3 regions of the Streptomyces sp. NPDC059454 genome follow, and region 3 is predicted to be linked to each of the others. Evidence: riboswitches for the same ligand, from Rfam matches in the RefSeq annotation. Region 3 holds a riboswitch; each other region holds the start of a gene.

Region 1 (5,739 bases), on a different contig from region 3:
AAGCTTCACGTTCACGAGGCTGCGGCTTGCCGGAGAACCCGGTTGAGCACGCCGAGCCGGATCGACATACTCCCCGGATGACCAACACCGGGGGCAAGGCCACTGAGCAGTGTGGGGATGAACCTTGGTACCGCGTGCGCACAGATCTGTTCGAGGCGTCATTCCTGCCCAGCGCCGGCGAGGATCTGGATGCCGTCTGCAACGTCGACGTAGAGGTGCAGCTGGCAGCGGACGGCTCCCGATGGAGCGCGACCGTGTTCACGCTCGCCGAGGTCGAGCGCCTCATGAAGAGGTGGTCCCGAACTGGCGAGGAGTTGGGCGGCCGCTACTTCTGGTGCTCTGACGGACTGATAGTCCGGGACCCTGGCATCGACAACATGACCCGGGTACTCGCCGGCCTGCTCGAAACCGGTGACTTCACGCAGGTTCTTCAGCGACTCGACGACGAGTAGCCAGCGCCCTCGTTCTGCAACGATCAGTAAGGCGCGTGCCACTCCCGTTTGCCGAAACCCGGAAGAAATGTGGAGCTCACAAAGCCTGACGTAGCCGGTCATGGCCAGGAACGTGGGGGCGCGGCCGTAGGACTTCATGCCGACCAGGTGGACGCCCTGTTCGGGGTGGGAGAGCGCGCGGTGCCCGTGCGGGTGGACGGTGCCGCAGGAGTGCTGGCTGGGGTCGATCAACGGGGCGAGTTCCACCGGGGCCTGGAGGCGAACATGCGCGCGCAGGCCGAGAGGTCCGGCGCGGAGAGGAAGCCGCCTTCCTCACCCGCTTCGCCCGCTCGGTGACCGTCGTCCACCGCCGCTCCACGCTGCGCGCCTCGCGGGTCACGCAGAACCGGGCCCTCGCAGTTGACGACGGCCCGCGTCGCGTCGACGAAGCCGACCTTCTGGTTCCTGTGCTGGAGGCAGAAAGCGTGCTCCCAGGCGTCGAAGACCAGGATCGGGACCGAGTTCCGCCGTCGCCCTGTCGCCGGCCGTCATCCCGTCCCGGGACGCCGTCCCGCCCGCCCGGTACCGGCCGTCAGTCCGTCTCCTGGGCGTGCGGGGCCGTCGCGGGCGGATGGGTCGGACGGTCCCGTCCGCCGTCACGGCCCGACACCGCCACGACGACCAGCCCGACGACAATGGCTCCGACCGCGACTCGCCCTGCCGCCCGCGCCCACCAGGCCGGACGGGTCGCGCCCCCGCCGGGAGGGCCCAGCCGTCCGGCCCGCCGGGCAGGCCTGAGCAGACGAAGCAACAGCAGTGCGGCGACCGGGAGTTGCAGCAGCCACAACACGGTGCGCGGCCACTCCCCGTACCAGACGTTGGTTCCGTACAGCAACGTGTGCCACACGCTCAGCACGTACACGACGATCACGAAACGGTGCAGCCGGCGCCAGGCGTTCGCTCCGATGCGGTGCCGGACGTAGAACAACAGCCCCAGCGGAATCGCCAGGTACAGGGCTCCCTGTCCGATCGGGATGGCGATCTTTCCGGTTCCGGAGTCGTACCAGCCCGGCACGAAGGTGTCCGCGAAGGCCACCCACAACCGCTCCGCCCACGCCACCTTCGTCTCGTAGCGCACGAGTTCGGCGGCGAACATCAGCGCGTGGGCGAACATCAGCGCCATCGTCGTCAGGCTCGTGGTGCGGTGCCAGCGCTCCAGCACCTGCCGGGAGACCGGCAGCCGGGCGGGGCGCGGCCCCGACAGCAGCAGACCGAGCGTGACCGTGCCCCAGGCCCACAGCAGTCCCGACCACCCGAACGCCTGGCTGAGCAAGTACATCCAGTAGGTGCCGGGGTCGTCCATGAACGGCATGACCGCGACCGTGTCCGACTCGCCCGACTCCATGCGCGCCCACAGGAACGCGAACACGAGCGCCGTGACCACCACCGCCGCGGTGGCATCGGGCAGGGCGGACCGCAGGTCGCCGCGCAGCGCGACGCGATCGCCGGGAGGCCGTCGCCGCCCGGGAAGGGCTGCCGCCCCGTCCTCGTCCGGCCTCGTGTCTGACGTCATCGGGGGCCTCCCGGGCACGGACCACCGCAGCAGCGGTGCGCAAGTGGCGTGAGGCAACAAGTCTGACTGAGGGGGCGGCGATCCCCGAGGCGGTATCCGGCCAGAGTCGCCGTGCGGCTCGGCACGGTCGGCGTCGTCCTGACCGCGGCATCGCTCGTGCGGTTCTCCGGCGGCATCGCCGGCGGGGCCCTCGCGGACCGGACCGGGCCGCGCGGCACGATGCTGCGGGCACTCGTCGTACGCACCGCCGGTTTCGCCGGGCTCCTGCCCGGCCCTGCGCCGGCTGCCCCTCGCGATCCGGGCACTGGTCGTGACGTGCTGCGGTGCCGCGCTCCACCTGCCCGCGAACAAGGTGTATTCGGGGCTTCGGCGGATTCGACGGGCACCCTTACGACGAGAACGCCGAGCGGCTCGTCCTTCGGGCTGTCCGCGAAGCGTGAGGGGCGCGGGCGTGCGGCCGGGTCCGCACGCCCTTTTGCCGTCGGCTCGGGGAAACGTAGGATCACCTGGTCATCGCCGCGACGGGAGACAGGAAGCCGGTGCGAATCCGGCACGGTCCCGCCACTGTGACCGGGGAGCGCCCCTCCGACATGCCACTGCGCACCGCGCGGGAAGGCGGAGGGAACGTCGATCCGGGAGTCAGGACACTGGTCCGTCGCGGGCCCGATCCGAGGAGCGCGGACTCCAGGAGGCTTCACGTGTCCCAGCTGTTCACCCCTGCCCGCACGCGCGGGTTCCTTCGTGCCACGGCCGCTGCCGTGGCTCTTTCGTCGGTACTGCCGGCCACCGGCTGCGGTGCGTCCGACGGGAGCGGCGGGGACGCGAAGGCCACCGCTCCCGTGACCGCGGGCTTCCCGGTCACCGTCGACAACTGCGGTGTGAAGACGACGTACGACAGGCCGCCGTCGCGGGTGGTCACCATCCACCAGCACCCGGCGGAACTCATGCTCGCCCTCGGCCTGAAGGACCACATGGCCGGCACGGCCTTCCCCGACTCCGCCGTCCTGCCCGAGCTGAAGGAGGACTACGAGGCGATCCCCGAACTGGCGCGGAAGGAACCGTCGTTCGAGACCGTCCTGGAGGCCGAGCCGGATCTCGTCTACGGCGGCTACGGCAGCGCCTTCGCCGAGAGTGAGGGCCGCTCCCGCGAGGCGTTCGCCGACGCCGGTATCGCCACCCACCTCAACCGCGAGTACTGCGGCAAGAAGCAGGTGACGATGGAGGACACCTACGACGAGATCCGCACCATCGGCACGATCTTCGGTGTCCCGGACCGGGCCGACAAGCTGGTCGCCGACCTCGAGGGCCGCGTCGGCAGGGCCGCCGCCGAGGTCGAGGGCGAGCCCGAACCATCCGTCTTCGTCTACGACAGCGGCGACAAGAGCGCCTTCACCGCGGGCGGCAAGAGCCTGGGCACCGAGCTGATCCGGCTGGCCGGCGGCGAGAACGTCTTCGCCGACCTCGACGACGTCTTCGGCGACGTCTCCTGGGAGCAGGTCGTCGAGCGCGGGCCGGAGGTCATCGCCGTCTACGACTACGCGGGCGCCGGAAGCGTGGAGGAGAAGAAGGAGTTCCTGCTCTCCCAGCCCGCGCTCGCCGACGTACCCGCCGTCAGGAACAAGCGGTTCGTCGTCCTGCCGCTGACCGCCACCCTGGTCGGCATCCGTTCGGCCTACGCGGTCGAGGACCTGGCCCGCGGGCTGCACCCCGAGAGCTTCCGGTGACCCGGGCCGCCACCGACACGTCCACCGAGCGGACGGTTCGACGGTGGAAGGGCGAGGAGGCAGGAGCGTGCCGTACACGGTTGGCCGTCACGCTGCTCGTGCTCACCGCCCTGCTCACGGTCTCCGCCACGGCGGGCCTCGCGATCGGCTCCGTCCGGGTGCCGCCCGGCCAGGTGTGGGGCATCGTGACGCACGCGCTGGGTGCCGACTGGCAGGAGCCGGACTGGTCGCGGGCCAGGGAGACCATCGTGGTGGACGTGCGGGCACCGCGGGTGCTGCTCGGTGCGGTCACCGGCGCCGGCCTGGCGGTGATCGGCACCGCGCTGCAGGCCCTGGTGCGCAACCCCCTCGCCGAGCCCTACCTGCTCGGTGTCTCCTCCGGTGCGTCCCTCGGCGCGGTCTCCGTGATCGTGTTCGGGGTGACCCTCTTCGGGCCGGTCTCCCTGTCGGTGGCCGCCTTCGTGGGCGCCCTGGGCGCGCTCCTGCTCGTGTACGCCACCGCGCGCACCGGCGGACGCATCACCTCATCTCGGCTGGTGCTGTCCGGGGTGGCGATCGCGGCGGTGCTCACCGCGGTCCTCGATCTGCTGCTGCTCACCACCGACCGGGGCAACGAGGCCCGCGCGGTGCTCGCCTGGACCCTCGGCGGCCTCGGCGGCGTCAACTGGGGCACGCTGTGGCTGCCGAGCACGGCCCTGCTGCTCGGTGTCGGCGTCCTCATGGCGCAGGCCCGCAACCTGAACCTGCTGCTGGCCGGCGAGGAGGCGGCGACCACGATGGGGCTGGACGTGGCCCGCTTCCGCGCCCGGCTGTTCGTGCTGGTCTCCCTCGTCACGGGCGTACTGGTCGCGGCGGCCGGACCGATCGGCTTCGTCGGCCTGATGATGCCCCACATCGTGCGCCTGTTCGTCGGCGGCGACCACCGCCGGGTCCTGCCGACGGCGGCACTCGGCGGAGCGGTCTTCCTCATCTGGGCCGACATCGCCGCCCGGACGATCGCCGCGCCCATGGAAGTACCCGTCGGCGTCCTCACGGCCCTGTGCGGCGGGCCGTTCTTCCTGTGGCTGATGCGCCGGGACGCCCGGCGCGGCACCGACCGAGGAGTGGCATGACCGCGGCCGAGCTGAGCGTCGACGGCGTCACGCTCACCGCCGGAGCCCGCCACCTGGTGCGCGACGTCTCCCTGACCGCCCGACCGGGCGAGACGATCGGGCTCGTCGGGCCCAACGGCAGCGGCAAGTCCAGCCTCCTGCGCACCGTTTACCGGGTCCTGCGCCCGGACACCGGTCGGGTGCGCGTCGACGGAGACGACGCCTGGTCACTGCCGGTGCGGCAACTGGCCCGCACCGTGGCGGCGGTGGTCCAGGACTCGGCAGCCGACTTCGACCTCGCCGTCCGCGAGGTCGTCGCCATGGGTCGCACCCCGCACAAACGGCTCCTCGCCGGTGACACCCCCGAGGACGCGGAACTCATCGACTCCGCACTCCTGGCGGTCGACGCCGTCCACCTGGCCGACCGCCCCTTCGACCGGCTCTCGGGTGGCGAGCGCCAGCGCGTCCTGATCGCGCGCGCCCTGGCCCAGCAGCCCACCCTCCTGGTCCTCGACGAACCCACCAACCACCTCGACATCCGGCACCAACTGTCCGTGCTCGGCACCCTGCGCCGCCTGCCCGCGACCGTGCTGCTCGCCCTGCACGACCTCAACCTGGCCGCCTACTACTGCGACCGCCTCTACGTCCTGCACGACGGTGAGGTCACCGCGAGCGGGCCACCCGCAGAGATACTCACCCCTCAGCTCCTGGCCGAGGTCTACGGAGTGGCCGCGGAAGTCGCCGCCCATCCGCGCACGGGCGCCCCGCAGGTGACGTTCCTCCCCGAAGAGCCACGCAGCTGAAGGGCTCCACCCGATATCGTCCTGTGTCCATACGCGCCACCGGGGACGAAACGGGGAGCGTGACCGACGCCTCCAGGGCATCAGGGTCCCCAGAAGACGTGGGGCTCTGTGGGAGCG
Region 2 (5,739 bases), on a different contig from region 3:
GGGGGCGCCGAGGTCGCCGAGCAGGCCGTAGCCGAGGGTCTGGTTGTCGTGGACGACGTCGAAGTCGCCGCGCCGGGCGCGCAGATGGCGGCGGGCACGCAGGGAGAACGTCAGCGGCTCGGGGAAGCCGCCGGTCCACATCGTGCCGACCTCCAGCGCGTCGACCCAGTCCCGGTACTCGCCGCGCTTCGGGGTGCGGAAGGGGTCCGGCTGGCGGTAGAGGTCGAGGCTGGGCAGCTCGGTGAGGCTCGGCCCGTCGTGGCCCTCGTCGGAAACGTCGAGGACGTCGAGGACGGGGTAGGGCTGGGCGCCGATGACCTCGACGCGGTGTCCGAGACGGGCGAGTTCGCGGGAGAGGTGGCGTACGTAGACGCCCTGGCCGCCGCAGAACGGGTTTCCCTTATAGGTGAGGAGTGCGATGCGGAGCGGTCGCAAGCCGTCGGATGCGGACCCCTGCGAGGGCCCGGCCTGACTGGCCTCAGCGGTCACTCTGGGCCCCCTTCTCCCTGCACTGCCCTGCGAGATTACGCCGGGACGCCAATCTAGAACAAGTTTCAGAGTTGATCGTTCGGAGGATCCGAATCTACCGGCAGGTAGGAGTACTGGCAGCAGCGGATCAGGTGATTCACGCCACGACGGACGACATGCCATGCTGTCTGATCATCCACCCTCACCGACTGTCACGGACGGGACCCATGCCTACGGAAGCCAACAGGGACGAGGCGGCCAGGGCAGCCACGACGGACAGGGCGGGCAAGGCCGCGGCGACGGGGGCCGGCACCGCGCGCCCCGCCCCGGCCTCACCACTCACCGAGCGCCAGGAGGCGCGCCGGCGCCGCATCCTGCGGGCATGCGCGCGGCTGGCCGGCCGGGGCGGCTTCGACGCGGTGCAGATGCGTGAGGTCGCGGAGTCCTCGCAGGTGGCGCTCGGCACGCTGTACCGCTACTTCCCGTCCAAGATCCATCTTCTGGTCGCGACCATGCAGGACCAGCTGGAGACCCTGCACGGCACGCTGCGCAAGAAGCCGCCGGCCGGTGAGACCCCGGCCGAGCGGGTCGCGGAGACCCTGATGCGGGCCTTCCGCGCGCTCCAGCGGGAGCCGCACCTGGCCGACGCGATGGTGCGCGCCCTGACGTTCGCGGACCGCAGCGTGAGTCCGGAGGTCGACCAGGTCTCCCGGCAGACCACGATGATCATCCTGGACGCCGTGGAACTCACCGACCCCACACCCGAGCAGCTCTCGGCCGTCCGGGTCATCGAGCACACCTGGCACTCGACCCTGATCACCTGGCTCTCGGGCCGCGCCTCCGTCGCCCAGGTCAGGACCGACATAGAAACGGTGTGCCGCCTGATGGACCTGACGGCCCCGGAGAGCACCGATGACCGCTGACAGCCACCGACCACCACTCCGAAAGTTTCGACATCTTTCCGTCAACACTGGCGGCAGGGCCCCTTCTCCACAGACCCTCACATACCGACGGCTTCCGTCGTGCGCGAATGATTGACCACCCCTCCGGCGGCCCGTATCGTCTCCGCAGAAATTCGGAGCCGAGTCCGAAACTTTCGTTCGACCGCACGGCAGCAATCCCGCCCATCCGCAGCACGGGACCCCACCGGAAAAGGGATGACATGCGCATGATCAGAAAGCGGACGAGAACCGGAGGCGGCGGCCCCGCACACGGCCGGCTGCGCGCCGCCCTCGGCGCCACCACCACCGCCCTGCTCACCGTCACCGCGCTCGCCGCACTCCCCCAGACCACCGCCCACGCCGCCGACACCCTGGGCGCGGCGGCGGCCGAGAAGGGCCGCTACTTCGGCGCCGCCGTCGCCGCGAACCACCTCGGGGAGGCGCAGTACGCGGCCACGCTCAACCGCGAGTTCAACTCGGTGACCCCCGAGAACGAGATGAAGTGGGACGCCGTCGAGCCCAGCCGCGGCTCCTTCAGCTTCAGCCGCGCCGACCAGATCGTGAACCACGCCCAGAGCCGGGGCATGGACGTCCGCGGCCACACCCTGGTCTGGCACTCCCAGCTGCCGGGCTGGGTCTCCGGACTCGGCGCGAGCGACCTCCGGTCGGCCATGAACCACCACATCACCCAGGTCATGACCCACTACAAGGGCGAGATCCACTCCTGGGACGTGGTCAACGAGGCCTTCCAGGACGGCGGCAGTGGCGCCCGGCGCAGCTCGCCCTTCCAGGACAAGCTCGGCAACGGCTTCATCGAGGAGGCCTTCCGCACCGCCCGCGCGGCCGACCCGAACGCCAAGCTCTGCTACAACGACTACAACACCGACGGCGTCAACGCGAAGAGCAACGCCGTCTACAACATGGTCCGGGACTTCAAGTCCCGTGGCGTGCCGATCGACTGCGTCGGCTTCCAGTCCCACTTCAACCCCAACTCCCCCGTCCCCTCCGACTACCGGGCCAACCTCCAGCGCTTCGCCGACCTCGGCGTCGACGTGCAGATCACCGAGCTGGACATCGAGGGCTCGGGCCAGGCCCAGGCCACCAACTACGGCAACGTCACACGCGCCTGCCTGGCGGTGACCCGCTGCACCGGCATCACGGTGTGGGGCATCCCGGACAAGTACTCGTGGCGGTCGAGCGGCACCCCCCTGCTGTTCGACGACAACTACAACAAGAAGCCCGCGTACGACGCTGTGCTGAGCGCTCTCGGTGGCACCCCCGGCGATCCTGGTGATCCGGGCGACCCGGACGCGGCCTGCACCGCCACCTACAGCACGGCGGAGCAGTGGGGCGGCGGCTACAACGGCAAGGTGACGATCACGGCGGGCGGTTCGCCGATCACCGGCTGGAGCGTCGACGTCACCATGACCGCCCCGCAGAAGGTCGTCTCCGTCTGGAACGGCTCACCCACCTGGGACGGCAGCGGCAACGTCATGACGGTGCGGTCCAGTTGGAACGGATCGCTCGCCGCCGGGGCATCGACCAGCTTCGGCTTCACCGTGAACGGCGGCGCCTCGCCCCCGCCGCAGGTCGGCGCCTGCACGGCTTCCTGACCCGGCCCACCCGCATCCGCATTCCCATTCCGGGGGTGCGGATGCGGTGCGCCTTCCACGGCTCGCGTGACCCCGCTCACCGAAGCCACCCCTGGCCCCTTCCCTACGGGCGGGTAGAGTGTCGGCGTCGTCATCACACCGTACGGGGGGAAGCCGGTGCAATTCCGGCGCTGACCCGCAACCGTGAGCCGTCCACCGGGACGGCGAGCCGGACTGCCCCGCACGGTTCATGACCGGCTCACGTGCCCGGCGAACCCGCCGGCGCACCGGCACCGTCGAGGCATACGGAGCCGAGCCGCCGGGGTGTCCCGCGCTGCCCGGCTCCCCGCAGGGAAGGCACCCGCCGATCATGAATGTTCGCCGCAGCGCAGCGGTCCTGGCCGCCGTCGCCGTGATCGGCGCCGCCACTCCGGCCGCCGCCGACACGTCCCCGTCCCCCTCGCCGTCCCAGGCACTGCCCTCCGCCCTGTACGGCGACAGCGACCCGCAGTACGACGGCGTCTGGCGCCAGTCGCTCGCCCTGCTCGCCCAGCACACGGCCGGCGTCGAGCCGTCGAAGGCGGCCGTCGACTGGCTCACCGGGCAGCAGTGCGCCGACGGCTCCTTCGCCCCGTACCGCGCCGACACCGCCGAGGCGTGCGACGCGAAGACGATGGTCGACACCAACCAGACCGCCGCCGCCGTCCAGGCCCTCGCCGCGCTCGGCGGCCACGACGACGTCACGAAGAAGGCCGTCGACTGGCTGAGGTCCGCGCAGAACAAGGACGGCGGCTGGGGCTACCTGGCGGGCGGCGCCAGCGACACCAACTCCACCTCCGTCGTCATCGGCGCGCTCGCCGCCGCGGGTGAGAAGCCGGCCGAGGTGAAGAAGGACGGCAAGTCCCCCTACGACGCCCTGCTGAAGCTGGCGCTCCCCTGCGAGGGCGACGGCGCGGGCGCCTTCGCCTTCCAGCCGGACAAGAAGGGCGAACGGACCGCCAACGCGGACGCGACGGCGGCGGGCGTGCTCGGTTCGCTGGGTGCGGGACTGGTCGTCGAGCCCGGCAGGGGCGAGGCGAAGGAAGCAGCGTGCGAGAAGGCCGCCGGCCCCGAGCAGGCCGCCGCCAACGGTGCCGCGTATCTCACGGACGCCCTCGCCGAGAAGGACCACCTCACCTCCGCCCTCGCCGGCGCCGAGGACCAGCCCGACTACGGCAACACCGCCGACGCGGTCGTCGCGCTCGCCGCGCAGGGCGCCACCGAGCCGGCCGGGAAGTCCCTGGCCTGGCTGGAGAAGAACGCCGCCGACTGGGCGGCACGGAGCGGCCCCGCCGCGTACGCCCAGCTGATCTTCGCGGCCCACGCGACGGGCGCGGACCCGCGCGCCTTCGGCGGCACGGACCTGGTGAAGCAGCTGACGGCGACGGGCCCGGCCCCCGAGAAGACCACCCAGGCGTCGAAGGACGGGGAAAAGAAGGACGGGGAAAAGAAGGACGACTCCGACTCGGGCCTCGGCGTCTGGTGGTTCGTCGGCGTCTGCCTGGTCGCCGGCATCGGCATCGGCTTCCTGATCAGCGGCCGTAAGAAGCGGCAGCAGCCGTGATCCGCCGGGCCACCGTACTGTTCCTGGCCGCGCTCCTGCCCCTGTCGGCGGGCGCGGGCCAGGCGCAGGCCGCCGGCTACCGCTACTGGTCGTTCTGGGAGCAGGACGGCACGGCATGGACGTATGCCAACCAGGGCCCGTCCCTCGCCCGCCCCGCCGACGGTGACGTCCACGGCTTCCGCTTCTCCGTCAGCGAGAACTCCGCCGACGCGGCGAAGCCCCGCGGTACCGCCGACTTCGGCACCATCTGCGCGAAGACCCCGGCGGCCGACGGCAGGAAACGCGTGGCCCTGGTCATCGACTTCGGCACCTCCGCCGACGCCCCGTCCGGCGAAACCCCGCCGGCCGGCCGCACGGCCTGCGCCCGGGTCCCCGAGGACGCCACCACGGCCGAGGCCCTGGCCTCGGTCGCCGAACCCCTCCGCTACGACACCAACGCCCTGCTGTGCGCGATAGCGGGCTACCCGAAGCAGGGCTGCGGAGAGCAGGTCTCGGCGGAAAAGGCCCCCGCGCCCCCAGAGGAAACGAGGGAGTCGGACGACTCCGGCCCCTCAGTGGGCCTGACAGCCGGAATCGCCGTGGTGGCCCTCCTCGGAGCAGCGGCACTCTGGCAGGCACGCCGCCGTGCGTCGTGACTGCGGGCAGGAGTGCCCGCGTGACTGCGGGCACTCCTGCCTCCCCCAGGGCGGCACGGGTGGGCGATGGGGGTCCCCCCGCTCGAGCGCGGCCGAGAGTGAGGGAGGCACCCCGCGCACACCGGGCTGCGCGACACCCCCCGCCCAGCACCGGCACCGCGCCCCCCACCTCCACCCCGGCGCCTGGTGGCTCTGGGCCCTGGCCCTGGGCACCGCGGCCACCCGCACCACCAACCCCCTCCTCCTCACCCTCCTCATCGCCGTCTCCGCCTACGTCGTGGCGACCCGCCGCCCCCACGCCCCCTGGTCCCGTTCCTACGGCGCCTTCGTCAGACTCGCCCTCGCCGTCCTCCTCGTCCGCCTCGCCTTCGCCGTGCTCCTCGGCTCCCCCGTCCCCGGCACGCACGTGCTCGTGCACCTCCCCGAAATCCCCCTCCCCCACTGGGCCCAGGGCATCCGCCTCGGCGGCAAGGTCACCGCCGAGGCCCTCGCCTTCGCCC
Region 3 (5,739 bases):
GTGGGACGGTCGGCGAGGGCGGTGATGTCCAGCGCGGCGAGTGACTCCGCCACCCGGGTACGTACCTCCGCGTCGGGCAGGCCGAGGTTCAGCGGTCCGAACGACACGTCCTGGCCGACCGACGCCGCGAACAGCTGGTCGTCGGGGTCCTGCACCACCAGTTGCACGGTGGTACGCAGCGCCGTCAGTCCTTTGCGGTCGTAGCGCACCGCCCGGCCCTCGACGGTCAACTCGCCGCCGCTCGGCCGCAGTCCACCGCTCAGCAGCCGCATCAGTGTCGTCTTCCCGCTTCCGTTGCGCCCCAGCAGCGCCAACGAGCGCCCCTCACGCACCTGGAAGTCCAGGCCGCTGAGCACGGGCGGGCCGTCCTCGTACGCGAAGGACGCGCCCCGCAGGGCCACCAGGACGGACTCGCTCACGACAACGGCCTTTCCAGTACGAGGGTGAGGGCGGCCAGCGCCGTCAGAAGCACCACGCTCAAGGCCGTGAACCGGACGGAGACACGGGCCTCGGGCACCAGCACGCGCAGGGTGCCGTCGTAGCCGCGTCCGGCGAGGCCGGTCTGCAGCCGCGCCGCCCGGTCGAAGGACCGGACGAACGCGGTCGCGCCGAGCCCGCCCAGCGAACGCCACGCAGCCGCCCGGGTGGTGTGCCCGAGCCGGGCCGCCTGCGCCTCCCGGACGCGGCGCACCGAGTCCAGCAGCAGGAAGCTCATCCGGTACGTCACCAGCGCCACGTCCACGAGCGGAGCCGGCACCCCGGCCCGCACCAGACGCGGCAGCAGATCGGACAGCGGCGTGGTGAAGGCGAACAGCAGGACGCCCAGCGAGGCCGCCGACGTACGCAGCAGCAACTCCCCGGCGCGCAGCGGCCCGTCCTCGGCCCAGGACACGAATCCGCCGGGCCCGCCCACCCGCACCAGCAGCGTCAGCGCCCCGGTGACGCAGAAGCCCAGCGGCACCCGGTACGCCCGCCACAGCCGACGCGCCGGCACGCCCGCCGGGCCGAGCAGCACCACCAGCGCGGTCACCAGCACCAGGGCCGCGCCCGGCCAGGGCGGCAGCGAGATCGCCAGCACGGTGAGCCCCAGCCCCAGTACGGCCTTGTCCACGGGATGGCGGCGGCGCCAGCGACTGCTGTGCGCCGCCGCGTCGATCGACAGCACGTGCCGTCAGACCCGTCGTCGTTCGGAAACGGTCCCGGCGCCCGCGTCCGCCTCGGCCCGCAGCCGCTCCAGCGCCCGCGCCTCTCCCTGCCGCCGCCCGCGCCGCACCCCGAAGTAGTACGCGAGGACGCCCGCGCCGAGCGCCGCCTGGAGGGCGAACAGTGCCGACTCGATCTCGCCGGACGGCGGTTCGTACAGCGGCGAGAACCACGGCTCGTAGTCCGGGTCGATCTCGGTGATCGCCGTCTCCGCCTCGGCGTCCGCGCCGGCGAACGGCTCCTCCTTGTGGTCGCCGAGCCCGAACACCAGCGGAATCACGGCGAGCGCGGCCACGAGCACCAGCAGCAGCGTGTTGATCTTCGCGTTGCGGCTCATCGGGCCACCGCCCCCGTCGAGTCCGCCGTCCTGCGCCCGGCCACCGACGTGACGAGCACCCCGAGCCGCGTCAGCTCCCCCTTGCTCGACTGCACCAGCATGCGCATCACCAGCACCGTCAGCAGCCCCTCGCTCACCGCGAGCGGGATCTGCGTCACGGCGAAGATGGAGCCGAACTTGCCGAGCGCGCCCAGGAATCCACTTCCCGGGTCGGGGAAGGCGAGCGCCAGTTGCACGCTCGTCACGCAGTACGTCGACAGGTCGGCGACGAACGCGCCGAAGAACACCGCCACCATCAGCGGTACGTCGTACCGGCGCAACAGCCGGTAGACGCCGTACCCGGCCCACGGCCCGACGACCGCCATCGAGAAGACGTTGGCGCCGAGCGTGGTCAGCCCGCCGTGGGCGAGCAGCAGCGCCTGGAACAGCAGGGTGATGGTGCCCAGTACCGCCATGACCGGTGGCCGGAACAGGATCGCGCCGAGCCCCGTTCCGGTGGGGTGGGAGCAACTCCCGGTGACCGACGGGAGTTTCAGCGCGGACAGGACGAACGTGAACGCTCCCGACGCGCCCAGCAGCAGTGTGCTCTCGGGATGTTCCCTGACGTCACGGATGAGCGACCGGGCTCCGTGGACGACGAACGGCGCCGACGTGACGCCCCAGGCGACCGCGTGCGCCGGAGGCAGAAAACCCTCGGCAATGTGCATGGCTCAGCAGACCCTCTCCAGCACCTCGTGGATGGTTGACGTGCCTTGGCCGGTCTCCTGGCTGACGGGTACCACCGCCCGTGCTCCGCCTTCCCGGGTCCCGAGGGACCCAGTGGCCGTCCGCGAGGACTGGAGCCGGACTTCCCGATCACAGTGGCGAGGGCCGCACCGGTATCGCACCGATTTCCCGTCACCAAGGCGTGGTGACAGTAGTGCCCGTTCCGGTCCGGTGACAAGCGGCCACCGGGGGCGCGCGGACGGCGCCCGGAGGCTCGCACCCCGGCGCACACCTGCGCACTTGACACGAGCGGCGCCGCCCGTCGGGGCGGGGGAGTGAGGGGGCGGCGTCCTGGGCAGTACCTTGCTGCAATTAATATGCAACAACGATTTCCGGGCATCAGGGATGTGAGGTTCGATGACGACCCGACGAATACGGGGTGCCGCCGCCGCGGTCGCGATGGCCGGTGCGGTCGCCGCCTGCTCGGCGCCGGGGGGCGGCGGCGCGGACGGCGGTGCGTCCACCGATTCCGTCGTGATCGGGGTCCCCTCCGAACCGGACACCCTCAGTCCCCTGCTCGGCTACGGCAAGGACGGCAACTCCAAGATCTTCGACGGACTCCTCGCCCGGGGCCCCGGCCTCGACCTGAAGCCCGCCCTGGCGAAGGCGCTCCCCGAGGTCACCGACGGCGGCCGCACCTACACGTACACCCTGCGCGACGGCGTGAAGTTCAGCGACGGCGAGCCGCTGACCGCCGACGACGTGGTCTTCACGTACACCACCGTGCTGGACGACAGGACCAACAACACCGCCAAGAGCGAACTGGACGCCGTCAAGGGGGTCCGGGCCGACGGCGACGACAAGGTCGTCTTCACCCTCGACCACCCCTACGCGGCCTTCGCCGCCCGCACGGTGCTGCCCATCGTCCCCGAGCACATCGCGGGCGAGCAGGACCCCAACACCGGCTCCTTCAACACGAAGCCGGTCGGCACCGGGCCGTACGTCCTCACCGGCTGGAGCAAGGGCGAAAAGCTCACCTTCAAGGCCAATCCGGACTACTGGGGCGGCGCACCGAAGGTGAAAAAGCTCACCATGGCGATCATCGCCGACGACGACGTCCGCGCCACCCGACTGCGCTCCGGCGACCTCGACGGCGCGACCCTCCCGCCCAACCTCGCCGCCACCTTCGAGGACGACGACGGCAAGAAGACGTACCGGGCGACGTCGTACGACTTCCGCGCCGTCACCCTCCCCACCGGCAACCCCGTCACCGGTGACACCGCGATCCGCCGCGCCCTGGACCTGGCCGTGGACCGGGAGACCATGGTCGACAAGATCCTCGACGGCGCCGGCCGCCCCGCCTACGGCCCGCTGCCCCTCGACGACCCCTGGTTCGCCGAGGACGTCGAACGCTCCCAGGACCTCGCCAAGGCCGAGGACATCCTCGACGACGCCGGCTGGAAGCCCGGCAAGGACGGCATCCGCGCCAAGGACGGCCGCCCCGCCCGCTTCACCCTCTACTACCCCTCCGGCGACAAGGTCCGCCAGGACCACGCCCTCGCCTACGCCTCCGACGCCAAGAAGGCCGGCATCGACGTCGAGGTCGAGAGCGCCACCTGGGAGGTCATCGAACCCCGGATGAAGCACGACGCCGTCCTCGCCGGCTTCGGCAGCACCGGCGACCCCGACTTCGGCCTCTACACGCTCCTGCACTCCTCCCTCGCCGGCGACGGCTTCAACAACATGGCCCTCTACGACAACCCGGCCGTCGACGAGGCCCTCGACACCGGCCGCCGCGGCCAGGACCCCGAGGACCGCAAGGCCGCCTACGACACCCTCCAGCGCGAACTGGTGAAGAACCCCGGCTACACCTTCCTCACCCACATCGACCACATGTACGTCCTCGCCGACCGCTGGAAGGACCTCACCACCCAGACCGAACCCCACGAGCACGGCTTCGCCAGCGGCCCCTGGTGGAACGTCGAGGACTGGCAGCCCACGGCATGAGCTCCCTCCCCTGGGGAGAGATGACCCGGCTCACGGCACGGCGGGCCCTGTTCGCCGTGCCCGTGCTGCTCGTCGTCACCTTCGGCGTGTTCGCCGTCGCCGCAGCCTCCCCCTTCGACCCCGTCAAGGCGTACGCCGGCACCGCCGCGCTCGGCGCCGACCAGGAGACCCTGGACCGGCTGCGGGAGAACCTCGGCGTGGACCGGCCGTTCACCGCCCGCTGGTGGGACTGGCTGACCTCCGCGCTCGGCGGCGACCTCGGCCGGTCCACCGTCATGCGCCAGCCCGTGGCGGAGGTGATCGGCGAACGCCTGGTCTGGTCGGCCCTCCTGTGCGCCGTCGCGTTCGCCGCCGCCGTCCTGCTCGGCACCGTGCTCGGCGTCCTCGCGGCCCGCCGCCCCGGCTCCGTCCTCGACCGCACGGTGACCTCCCTCGCCTACGCCCTGGAGGCCGCCCCGGTCTTCTGGATCGCCCTGCTCGCCGTCTGGCTGTTCGCCCTCCACCTGGACGTCCTCCCGGCCGGCGGCCTCACCGACACCGGCAGCGAACAGGTCACCTTCGGCCAGGTCACGAGCCACCTGATCCTGCCCGCCGGCGTCCTCGCCGTCTCCCAGCTTCCCTGGTTCACGCTGTACGTCCGGCAGGGCGTCGGCGACGCCCTCGGGGAGGACCCCGTGCGCGGCGCCAGGGCCCGCGGCCTGAGCGAACGCACCGTCCTGCTCGGCCACGCCCTGAGCTCCGGACTGCTGCCCGTGCTCACCCTGATCGGCTCCCGCGTCCCCGAACTCATCACCGGCGCCCTGCTGGTGGAGACCGTGTTCAGCTGGCCGGGCATCGCCGCGGCCACCGTGGAGGCGGCCACCTCCGTCGACTTCCCGCTGCTGGCCGCGCTGACCACCCTCGCCACCGCCGCAGTCCTCGCCGGAAACCTCCTCGCCGACCTGCTCTACGGACTGATCGACCCGAGGGTGAAGCTGAATGAGATGTGACCCCCATGGCTGACACCACCACCGCCGTGACGAAAACGGTGTGGCGCGCGCACGGCACCGCCCGCCGCTCCACCCACACCCTCCGCCTGCGCGTCTCCGCGACCCTGGTCGCCGTGACGGTCCTCGCGGTGCTCCTCGTACCGCCGCTGGTCCAGCTCGACCAGCAGGCCGTCGACCTCGCCGCCAAACTCCTGCCACCGTCCTGGTCCCACCCCTTCGGCACCGACGACGTGGGCCGCGACCTGCTGCTGCGCTGCGTCTACGGGCTCAGGGTCTCCCTGCTCGTGGGCGTGGTGGCCGCCCTCACCGCCACCGTGATCGGCACCGCCGTCGGCGCCACCGCCGGGGCGCTCGGCGGCTGGACCGACCGCGCGGTCATGCGCCTGGTCGACACCTTCTCCTCCGTACCGCACCTGCTGCTCGGCGTCTTCATCGTCGCCATGTTCCGGCCGGGCGTCTGGCCGGTGGTGATCTCCGTCGGCCTCACCCACTGGCTGT

What was found. Region 3 has a riboswitch for cobalamin ahead of ACFXAE_RS30515 (energy-coupling factor ABC transporter permease). Riboswitches for the same ligand answer to the same signal wherever they lie in the genome.
Region 1: linked by a shared signal. The riboswitch ahead of ACFXAE_RS05605 (ABC transporter substrate-binding protein) and the one ahead of ACFXAE_RS30515 (energy-coupling factor ABC transporter permease) in region 3 are both predicted to bind cobalamin.
Region 2: linked by a shared signal. The riboswitch ahead of ACFXAE_RS19690 (prenyltransferase/squalene oxidase repeat-containing protein) and the one ahead of ACFXAE_RS30515 (energy-coupling factor ABC transporter permease) in region 3 are both predicted to bind cobalamin.

What each region holds. Positions count from the first base shown of each region.
Region 1 covers NZ_JBHYVC010000005.1:205,181-210,919, forward strand. The annotation lists partial or broken gene ACFXAE_RS05575 (transposase) at 1-15, opposite strand, end outside; gene ACFXAE_RS05580 (hypothetical protein) at 78-452, shown strand; partial or broken gene ACFXAE_RS05585 (flavoprotein) at 543-713, opposite strand; partial or broken gene ACFXAE_RS05590 (NAD-binding protein) at 749-856, shown strand; partial or broken gene ACFXAE_RS05595 (Fe-Mn family superoxide dismutase) at 851-958, opposite strand; gene ACFXAE_RS05600 (ferric reductase-like transmembrane domain-containing protein) at 1,024-2,004, opposite strand; cobalamin riboswitch at 2,533-2,654, shown strand; gene ACFXAE_RS05605 (ABC transporter substrate-binding protein) at 2,703-3,728, shown strand; gene ACFXAE_RS05610 (FecCD family ABC transporter permease) at 3,725-4,840, shown strand; gene ACFXAE_RS05615 (ABC transporter ATP-binding protein) at 4,837-5,622, shown strand.
Region 2 covers NZ_JBHYVC010000026.1:88,501-94,239, forward strand. The annotation lists gene ACFXAE_RS19675 (glycosyltransferase family 4 protein) at 1-489, opposite strand, end outside; gene ACFXAE_RS19680 (TetR family transcriptional regulator) at 696-1,391, shown strand; gene ACFXAE_RS19685 (endo-1,4-beta-xylanase) at 1,631-3,022, shown strand; cobalamin riboswitch at 3,123-3,262, shown strand; gene ACFXAE_RS19690 (prenyltransferase/squalene oxidase repeat-containing protein) at 3,372-4,604, shown strand; gene ACFXAE_RS19695 (SCO2322 family protein) at 4,601-5,239, shown strand; gene ACFXAE_RS19700 (CbiQ family ECF transporter T component) at 5,439-5,739, shown strand, end outside.
Region 3 covers NZ_JBHYVC010000065.1:37,246-42,984, reverse strand. The annotation lists gene ACFXAE_RS30530 (energy-coupling factor ABC transporter ATP-binding protein) at 1-419, opposite strand, end outside; gene cbiQ (cobalt ECF transporter T component CbiQ) at 416-1,165, opposite strand; gene ACFXAE_RS30520 (energy-coupling factor ABC transporter substrate-binding protein) at 1,172-1,540, opposite strand; gene ACFXAE_RS30515 (energy-coupling factor ABC transporter permease) at 1,537-2,247, opposite strand; cobalamin riboswitch at 2,277-2,460, opposite strand; gene ACFXAE_RS30510 (ABC transporter substrate-binding protein) at 2,663-4,252, shown strand; gene ACFXAE_RS30505 (ABC transporter permease) at 4,273-5,241, shown strand; gene ACFXAE_RS30500 (ABC transporter permease) at 5,247-5,739, shown strand, end outside.